2 regions of the Mesorhizobium sp. CO1-1-8 genome follow, and region 1 is predicted to be linked to the other one. Evidence: predicted binding sites of a transcription regulator. Region 1 holds the regulator's gene; the other holds the start of a gene.
The links. Region 1 encodes LexA, which represses DNA repair genes until DNA is damaged. Its sites were predicted from a motif close to TGTTCNNNNTGTGTTCNG; they were not measured.
Positions count from the first base shown of each region.

Region 2: a site for LexA is predicted at 2,163-2,180, ahead of LB558_RS05000 (2'-5' RNA ligase family protein). Genes of this name have one in related genera too.

Region 1 covers NZ_JAIUGZ010000010.1:172,961-177,984, forward strand. Annotated here, with positions in the region: gene gltX (glutamate--tRNA ligase) at 1-488, opposite strand, end outside; gene LB558_RS20630 (ComEC/Rec2 family competence protein) at 591-3,056, shown strand; gene lexA (transcriptional repressor LexA) at 3,050-3,790, opposite strand; gene kynU (kynureninase) at 4,200-5,024, opposite strand, start outside.
Region 2 covers NZ_JAIUGZ010000002.1:343,703-348,726, reverse strand. Annotated here, with positions in the region: gene LB558_RS05020 (aminopeptidase) at 1-22, shown strand, start outside; gene LB558_RS05015 (DUF488 domain-containing protein) at 42-398, shown strand; gene LB558_RS05010 (ArsC family reductase) at 499-846, opposite strand; gene LB558_RS05005 (nuclear transport factor 2 family protein) at 1,019-1,372, opposite strand; gene LB558_RS05000 (2'-5' RNA ligase family protein) at 1,499-2,122, opposite strand; gene LB558_RS04995 (ABC transporter ATP-binding protein) at 2,397-3,482, opposite strand; gene LB558_RS04990 (cupin domain-containing protein) at 3,472-4,080, opposite strand; gene LB558_RS04985 (ABC transporter substrate-binding protein) at 4,349-5,024, opposite strand, start outside.

The sequences.
Region 1 (5,024 bases):
ACCTCGCCCTGGACACGGTCATGGACGATGGTCTCGCCTTCGGTCGGCGCCTTGATACGGATGGCGCCCTTGGCGCCTGCGGGCGCCTCAGAGGGGTCGCGGTCACGCCAGCGGCCGTCGTAGCGGGGCGGCAACCCCTTGGCTCTGGCGGCCTCGCGCATGGCCTCCAGTTCGGCTGGCGTGGCATAGCAATAATAGGCCTTGCCCATGCGTACGAGTTCCTCGGCCACCTCGCGGTGGCGCGGCGCACGCTCGAACTGCGAGACCGGCTCGCCGTCCCAGCTCAGACCAAGCCAGGAAAGCCCGTCGAGGATGGCAGCCGTCGCGGCTTCATTGGAGCGTTCGCGGTCGGTGTCCTCGATGCGCAGCAGCATCGTGCCGCCGGTGTGCTTTGCATACAGCCAGTTGAACAGCGCCGTGCGCGCGCCGCCTATGTGCAAATAGCCGGTGGGCGAAGGGGCAAAACGGGTGACGACCTTGTCGGACATGGAACTCTCGGAAACCATCTGAAGCGGGGTGCGGTCGCGCGGACTTTCGCGCTTTGCGCGTTCATGTAGCATAGGGTGTCGAGGGCGCAAGGGGCAGACCCGATGGCTGGACGAGGCTGGGGCTCGGATCGGGGCGAGGACGCTGCCATTGGCGTCAGCGAACGGTCCCTGTTTGTGCCTCTGCCAGCCTCATTGCCGCCGCCGTCACCCCTGGTGCCGGATCCCGGCAAGGCGCCCTTGCAAACGGATGTCGCTGCCTCTGTTCCTGTTGCCGAAACCGGCAGGATCGTGCGCGTGCGCCGGCAGATCGGCCTGACATCACTGCCTCGCCTGCGCCACAGCGTGAACATGGCGGCGAGCTTGGAACTCGACCGGGGTGTAGCCTTCCTGCTGGTGCCGGTCTGCCTGGCGATCGGAGCGATTGGCTATTTTTCGCTGGCGGCGGAACCTGACTTTGCGAGACCTGTCGCGGTTGTCATTCTGACGGGGATCTGCGCGCTGGTCTCGCGTTCATGGCCAAAGACGCATCTGTGCGCCATGGCCACACTTTTGTGCGCGCTCGGCCTGCTCGCTGCAAAGGTCGAGACATGGCGGGCGGGAACGCAGATGCTCGGTTCGGAAATCTCGACGCAGGTGACCGGCCGCGTCGTTTCGCTCGACCGTATGGAGAGCGGCCGTATCCGGCTGACCATCGACGTGACCTCGACCGCCCGGCCGAAACTGCGCTATGCGCCGGAACGGGTGCGGCTTTCGGCACGCAAGATCCCGGCTGACGTGACCGCCGGCTCCCTCATCACTGGATATGCCAAGCTTTTGCCGCCGACCGGGCCGGTGCGACCGGACAGCTATGATTTCTCCTTCGACAGCTATTTTGCCGGCATCGGCGGAAGCGGGTTCTTTCTCGGCAATCCAAAGCTTGTCGTCAGCGATGATGGCGACATGCCGCTGTCAGCCCGAATATCCTCTAGCGTGGAAAATGCCCGTGAAGGCATCGCCGACCATATCAGGGCGAGCGTCGGCGGCGCCGAAGGCGAGATCGCCGCGGCGCTCATCGTCGGCGTGCGCGCCGGCATTCCCGATGACATCAATGAGGCGATGCGACGTACCGGCATCTACCACATCATCTCCATTTCGGGACTGCACATGGCGCTGGTCGCCGGCACCATCATGGGATTGCTGCGCGGCGCCTTCGCCTTGTTTCCCGACTTTTCCGCGCGTCGCCCGGTCAAGAAGTATGCCGCTGCCGCCGCACTGTTCTCGATCGCCGCCTATCTCATCATTTCTGGCGTCGTCGTTGCCGCCGAGCGCAGCTTTATCATGCTGGCGGTGATGCTGATTGCCGTGCTGTTCGATCGAGCAGCACTCACCATGCGCAATCTGGCGATCTCGGCGATCGCCGTCATCGTGGTGTCGCCGCACGAGGTTGTCGGCCCGAGCTTCCAGATGTCGTTCGCCGCGACCGCGGCGCTGGTCGGCGCCTATGCCGGCTGGTCGGATCACCGCGCGGGAAAAGCAAGACCGCCGCCGCCAAAGCGATCCATGCCCGGTTTCCTGACGCGAAAAGTCCTGCTGGCGGCAACCGGCCTTGCCATGACCTCGATCATCGCCGGAAGCGCCACGACGCTGTTTGCCATCTGGCATTTTCAGCGGGTGTCGCCGCTCAGCCTGTTCGCCAACCTGGCCATCATGCCGATCGTGTCACTGGTTGTCATGCCTTTCGCCGTGCTCAGCGCGCTGGCAATGCCATTCGGCGCTGATGGACCCTTTCTCTATGTGATGAGCAAGGGCCTGACGGCGATGATCGCCATGTCCGGATGGATTTCCGAGCGTTCGCCGGTCGATGGGGTCGGATTGATTTCGCAGCAGTCTGTCCTGCTGGTGGCGATTGCCCTGGTCATTGCGACGATGACGACGACATGGCTGCGGCTTGCGGCTCTTCCGTTCGCGATTGCCGGCCTGCTGACCGTCTCGGATACGCGCACGCCGGATGTGCTGATCTCGGAAGACGCCCGGCTGGTGGCGTTGCCGATCGGTGGCGGTGAGCTTGCCGTCAGCCGGGAACGGCCGAACGAATTCACCGTCGACAACTGGAAACGCGCGCTGACATCAGAAACCATCGTCGTTCCGGAGGTGTTCGACAACAGCGACGGGCAATTCGACGTCGCGGATGCCGTTGAGCTACCGCCGGGATCGCCGTTCTATTGCTCCTCAGGCGTTTGCGTGGCCAGGCACATGTCCGGTGCAATCATTGCCTATGTCGAGGACCGCAAGGACACCTGGAAAGCCTGCGGCTTCGCCGAGTTGATCGTCATCAATGACGCCACCGCCTATGACGCCTGTCACAACCCGCTGGTTCTCGTCATCACCAAGCGGCAACTGGCTCGCAAAGGAAGCGCCGCGATCTTCTTCGATCGCCAATCGGCGACCACGCCGGCGACGATCAGCTTCGCGGTGGACAGCCCATATCGGCCCTGGCACACGCAACGCAAATACTCTCGCGAGGCGCGGGGGCTGGCACCCTTCAAGAAACCCGAGAAGCCAGTGGCCAACCCGCAGCCGCCTCAGTAGCGGCGGATCAGGCCAACGAGCTTGCCTTGCACCTTGACCCTGTCCGGGCCGAAAATACGGGTTTCATAGGCCGGGTTGGCGGCTTCGAGCGCAATCGAGGCGCCCTTGCGGCGGAACCGCTTCAGCGTCGCTTCCTCTTCATCGACCAGCGCCACGATGATCTCACCGGGGCTTGCCGTGTCGGCATTGCGGATGATGACGGTATCGCCGTCGAAGATGCCGGCGTCGATCATCGAGTCGCCCTTAACCTCCAGCGCATAGTGCGCGCCGCCCATGATCATGTCCGGCGGCACCGAGATCGAATGCGTCTGATGCTGGATGGCATCGATCGGCACGCCGGCGGCGATGCGGCCCATCACCGGTATCGACACGGCGGAGACCGCATCGTCGTCATTGCCAGGCGAGGGCATCCGCGAAGGCGCCGGCTTGATCTGCCGGCCAAGAGCACCACCCTGACCGAGACTGCCCTGGATGACGCTTGGCGAGAACTTCTTTGCCGCGTTGAGGCCGGGCGCGATCGAGTCCGGCAACCGCAGCACTTCCAGCGCGCGTGCCCGATTGGGCAGCCGGCGAATGAAGCCGCGCTCCTCGAGCGCCGTGATCAGCCGATGGATCCCGGATTTGGAGGCAAGGTCGAGTGCCTCCTTCATCTCGTCGAAGGAGGGCGGAATGCCGCTCTCTTTCAGGCGTTCATGGATGAACATCAGCAGTTCATGTTGCTTGCGTGTCAGCATGGCGGCCCCCAGATTACCTGAAACCAGAATCGAAAAACAAACCCAGAACAAACACTATCTGTTCCAGTAGTGTTCTGCAACCGTTTAAAGTTTAATGAATTTGTTAAGGCCGCTGAAATTATTTGGCGGTTGCCAGCGGGTCGCGATCGATGGGCGCCAACCACGGCGATGCGTTGCTCATATTGAAATTATTATGGTTAATGACCTGTGGCTTATCCTCTAGCAAGGCTTGGCATTACCTGTCGATCGACATCGACAAGGGACGATAGCGACCTTCGGGGCACTCGTTTGCCGTGAACGAAACGGAGCCAAAACGCCAACTTCGGCTGGCATTTGCGGCTGGAAATTCAGTTCTCCGTCATCTGCCAGGCAGAGAGGGCAGCGACGGCGGATCGCCGGGATCGGTGCGTCAGGTAACGGCCTCCTTGACGGCGAAACGCTGGTCCTTCCATGCGCCCGTACGCAGAATGTCTTCCAGCACCTCAACCGCCAGCCACACATCCTTGTAGCCGACATAGAGGGGCGTGAAGCCGAAACGGATGGTTGATGGGGCGCGGAAGTCACCGATCACCCCGCGCTCGATCAGCGCCCGCATGATTTGATAGCCATGATCGTGAAGGAATGACACCTGGCTGCCGCGCCTGGTCGCGTCGCGGGTGGTCTCCAGCGTGAGACCGTAGGCGCCGCACTTGGCTTCGACGAGCTGGATGAACAGTTCGGTCAGCGCGACACTCTTCTTTCGCAGTTCCGCCATGTCGACGTCGTTCCAGATGGCAAGCGCACCTTTGAGCGCCCGCATCGACAGGACCGGCTGCGTGCCGCACAGAAAGCGGCGGATGCCTGTGCCGGCGACATAACCCCGTTCGAAGGCAAAGGGCCGCGCATGGCCCCACCAGCCGCTAAGTGGCTGGGTGATATCGCCGTGGTGGCGCTGCGCGGCATAGATGAAAGCCGGCGCTCCCGGACCGCCGTTGAGGTACTTGTAGGTGCAGCCGATGGCGAAATCGGCATTTGCGTGATCGAGCTCGACGGGCAGGGCGCCGGCGGTGTGGCAAAGATCCCAGACGATCAGCGCTCCGGCCGCATGAGCTTTGCGCGTCAGCGCCGCCATGTCGCGCAGTTCACCCGATTTGTAGTTGACGTGGTTGACCAGCACCACCGCGACGTTTTCGTCGATCAGCTCTTCGATGGTCGGCGCGTCGATACCCGCGAGGCGCAGCAGGACGCCATCCCG
Region 2 (5,024 bases), on a different contig from region 1:
GCGCAAGGGCGAGTGGGCCTGAGCCGCTTGCGGAGGGGCCGATGACCTTCGACCTGGCGGTCAAGCGCATCTACGAGCCACCCGCTTCCGACGACGGGCAGCGGGTGCTGGTCGACCGCATCTGGCCCCGCGGCGTCAGCAAGGAAGGCGCCGCACTGACGCTGTGGTTGAAGGATATCGCGCCGAGCGACGAGCTGCGAAAATGGTTCGGCCACGAGCCGGCGCGCTGGGCGGAGTTTCAGAAGCGGTATCGGGTTGAGCTGGATGGGAATGGCGAGGCCGTGGCAGAACTGCGCGCCCTCCTCGGCAAGGGTCGAGTGACGCTGCTCTACGGCGCGCATGACGAGGCGCACAACAATGCGGTGGCGCTGGCGGGGTATCTTTCCAAAACGGGTTAAGGGGCACTTGCCTTCCTGCGCTGGAGATTGGCGAAAGCCGCGGCGACGTCCGATCGCCCCCCCTTACGGGGGAGATTGGCAGCGTCGCCGTCTCGCTACGCTACCTCACCGCCGCCTCATAAACATCAGCCTTGAATCCAACCAGAACCCGGTCGCCAACCTCCAGAACCGGCCGCTTGATCATGGTCGGTTTGCCCAGCATCAGCGCCTTGGCCTTCTTCTCGTCCAGGCTCTGCTTGTCCTTGTCGGCCAGTTCGCGGAACGTGGTGCTACCCTTGTTGAGCAGCTTTTCCCAGCCGACCTTGCCCGCCCAGCCATCGAGCCGCTTCGCGTCCAGTCCCTCTACCCTGAAATCGTGAAACCGGTAGGCTATGTCATGGCCCTCCAGCCAGACGCGCGCCTTCCTGACCGTGTCGCAGGTGGTGATGCCGTACATGGTGATCGTCAAAAGCGCGCTTCCTTGGCTGACTGTCGAATCCGTTCCACAGACTAAAACCGCCCTTCCCGCTTTGCCAGAGCCGTTGCCATATCTCCGTGTCACACGACGGCCAGGACAATGTCCTGGCCGTCTAATTTCCAGATCATGCAGCAGCGACGTGAGCCGGAAGCCGGCGGCAGCCTCAATAGTAGAAGCGCTCTTCGGTGATCTTGCCGTTCTTGACCGTGTAGAGGCCAACTTCATCCATGGTGACACGCTCGCCGGTGGCCTTGGGCGTTATGTCGAACTTGAAGCGCACCGCGAACTGGTCGCCGTTGACATAGGGACCCTCGACCGACCCGCCATGCACTTCATTGTTCTCCTGCCACCACTGGCCCTTCTGTCTGAGAGCCTCCTTGCCATGGGAGATGGCCATCGGCCCCGCCATGGCTTCGAGACTGACGATGTCATCGGCGTTGTACTTCTCGGCAGCAGCTTCGTTATCGCCCTGCTTGAGCAGTTCGGTGAAATCCTTGGCAATTTCCGCGATGGTCATTTGTGTTCCTCCTGTTCAGACGCATTGCAAATAGGGAAGCGCTTACCGGCCCGCCACCCTTGCCGGCACTACAGCTGACAAGCCGTGTCAGGACGACTGATATAGCGGCTATGTGACGACGATTTCTCACATGACGGCTAGGGAATCGTCCTGACCGGTCAATTGCCAGGTCGCCGGACATTTGTATTCACCCTGGTGGCTGCGGATCAGCGAAAAACTCCGCACTGTCCAGGATATCGGCTCAACAATCTGTTCCCGCACTTTCGGAACGCCCCTCCTGTCGCGAAGCAGCGTGACATGTGGCTCCAGCGAGGTCGTGATGAATGGCTTTAGCGGGCTGTCGTCAATCACGGCAGAGAGCTTGCGCCAGAAGGCTTGCAAAGTCGGCGAATGGTCGCTGCTGCGAAGCACCAGCGCCCCGCCGCCGAAAGCCGACAGCCGGTCGAAGCAAACATCGAATGGTGTGGCCTGGATCAGCAAGCCGACTTGGCGGGCGATCTCCACCACACGCTTCTGTTTGCCGTCGCCAAGGCCGATCAGGGACATATGCATTTGATCGGTTGGCGTCAGCCATCCCCGCAATCTCAGTTCCTGATTGTAGTGCTCAGCCCTGCGCCGCAGCATGGCATTGACCGGGTCTTCAACGAGAAATCCGTAGAACAGATGCGGCTCCCGGATCGGGTTCTGTCCTTCAAATTGGAAAAAGGTCTGACCGTTCTTCGCGGTTCCGTATGAAAATTGCCCACTCACAACCGATCTCGTCCGGCAGATTGTATCAAGCCGAGAAATCTAGAACAAAAAGCGAACAAATCAAGTGAAAACAAAACCGGCGCTAATGGTTTCCGCATCAGCGCCTGCAAATTTAACGGTAGAGGAAGCTTTTCGAGCAGGGGGCGAACCCTGCGCCGTAGCCGATGCCCTTGACCTCCCCGAAAATCAGTCGGCATACCCCCGGCCGTTGACAGACAGCTTGTAGCCACCGCGCGGCGCGAACGTGTGCTCCGGCTATTTAACGTCGACAAAACTAGCCTGGCAGCACCGGGCAGTTGGCGCCACGGCGCAGGCTGATATGCGCCACGTCTCCGGCGCTGAATTGAAAACCCTCAGCCTGGCGCGGCGCATCGATGACAACAGGTGCGCCCTGCCCGAGTTCGGCATGCAGGCGCAGCGTGCGGCCGTGAAAGACGATGCTGTTGACGCGTGCCGGCGCGGTGCCGGGCGCGGCCTCGGTCATCGCCAGCAGATCCTCCGGACGCACGCCGATGGTGCGGGAGGCGCCCTCGGCAGGCGCCTCGCCGGTTTCAGAAATAGCCTCCAGCTGCAGGGTGCCGGCGGTGAAACGCAGGCGATCGCCATCGCGGCCGACAAACCGAGATTGCAGGAGATTCATGGTGCCGATGAAGCTCGCCACAAACTTCGTGGCGGGCCGGTCGTAAAGGGTGGCCGGCGGCGCGATCTGCTCGATGCGGCCCTTGTTCATGACGACGATGCGGTCGGAGATCGACAAGGCTTCGGTCTGGTCGTGTGTGACCATGACGAAGGTGGTGCCGAGCCGCGACTGCAGCCGCTTCAGTTCGACCTGCATCTGTTCGCGCAAATGCGCATCGAGCGCCGACAGCGGCTCGTCGAGCAGCAGCACGCGTGGTTCGCAGACGATGGCACGCGCCAGCGCGACACGCTGGCGCTGGCCGCCCGACAGTTCGGAGACGCGGGCGCCAAGCTTGTCGGCAAGACCGACCATATCGAGGGCTTCGCCGGTGCGCTTTGCCTGCTCGGCGCCAGACAGTTTGCGCAGCGACGGGCCGAAGCCGACATTTTCGGCAACATTCATGTGCGGAAACAGCGCGTAATCCTGGAAAACGGTGTTGACCGGCCGGTCGAAGGGGCGAAGGACGGTGATGTCGCGGCCGTCGAGCAACACCTTGCCGCTCGACGGGCTCTCGAAGCCGGCGATGACGCGCAGGCTGGTGGTCTTGCCGCAACCCGACGGCCCGAGCAGCGTGATGAACTCGCCGCTGATAATGTCAAGATCGACGGCGTCGAGCCCGACGATGCCGCCAGGAAAAATCTTCGAGACCGCCTGCAGCCGGACGAGTGGATCAGGCGCCATCGCGAACCTCGGAGGGCTTCGTGGTGTTGACCCAGAGGATCTGGCAGCGCTCGGCGCCCGGATTGCGGAAGGCATGCAAAAGCGTGCTCTTGAACGCAAAACTGTCGCCAGCCTTCAGCACGTATTTTGTCGAATCTACCACCAGTTCGACCTCCCCGGTCAGCACGAAGCCGAATTCATGGCCGGCATGCGCATAGGCCTCGGCCGTGCCGCCGCTGGCTTCCACCGTCACCAGCATGCCGGTCAGCGTCGCGCCCGGCGGTGACAGCAGCGCCTTGGCAATGCCTTCCGATTTGACCGGGATTTGCCGCCGCTTGTCGGCGCGCACGCAATAGAGATCGTTGGCCGCATCGTTGCCGTCGGCAATCAGCGCCGACGGCTCGATGTCGAGGGCAGCGGCGAGCGGCCAGATCACCTTGACGCGCAGCGAGGACATGCCGCGCTCGATCTGGCTCAGTGCCCCGATCGACACGCCGGCCTTTGCCGCAAGATCGGCCAGCGACAGGTTGCGCTCGAGACGCAGCGCCCGCACGCGCCGGCCGACCCGCACATCGGCATCGTCCTTCGGCTTCCCAGCCGGTTCGTCCAGCATGTCCATCCATTCGTCCTCGTCTTGTTCCCTTCTCCCCTTGTGGGGTGAGAAGCGGTCCGCGCAGCGGACGAAAGGCCAATTGCTTGGCTTTTCGAGCTTCGAACGCCCTGGCCCTGCGAAGGGCCGGGCGTGGTTAGTCGATCCACCCTGCCGGGTCCCCGCTGCTTCGCAGCGTCCCGGCGTTCGCCGGCCTTTCATCGTGCCACTGGCACGATGAATTCGCTTACGCGAACCGGCTGCTCACCCCAGAAAGAGAGAAGGGAAGAACCTCAACTCACCCGCCTGCCTTGACCTTTTCGAACATCTTGGCGAGGTCGTCATTCTGTTTCATCGGGCCGGTGAAGATGGTGGTCTTCAGCATCACCTCCGGGTCGGACGGCAGCTGCAATTTCTCCAGCTCCTCCTTCGGCACCGCCGTGAAGGCCGAACTGGTCGAGCTGCCATAGCCGTAGGCCTCGATCAGGTATTTGCCGGAATCCGTCTCCAGCCGGCTGTTGATGAAGTCATAGGCAAGATCGACGTTCTTGGCGTCCTTGAGCATGACGAAGCCGCAGGCCCAGGTCAGCATGCCCTCCTTCGGCTTCATGAACTCGACCGGCACGCCCTGCTTCTTAAGCGAGGTGGCGGACGCGTTCCAGGTCATGGCGGCGACCAGCTGGCCGCTGGCCAGCGCCTGTTCGACAGAGGTCATGTCGGTGGTGTAGTTGGAGAGCAGCGGGCGCTGCTCGCGCAGCTTCTCGGCGACCTTGTCCATTTGCTCCGGCGTCATGTCGAACGGATTGACGCCGGCGAGCAGCGCCGCCACGACAGGCGTGTCATGCACGGCGTCGATCGTCGCCATGCGGCCGGAATACTGCTTGTCCCACAGCAGGTTCCAGCTGGCTTCCGGGTTCTTCACCAGATCGGTGCGGTAGAGGATCGAGGTGTTGCCCCAGTCCCACGGCACCATC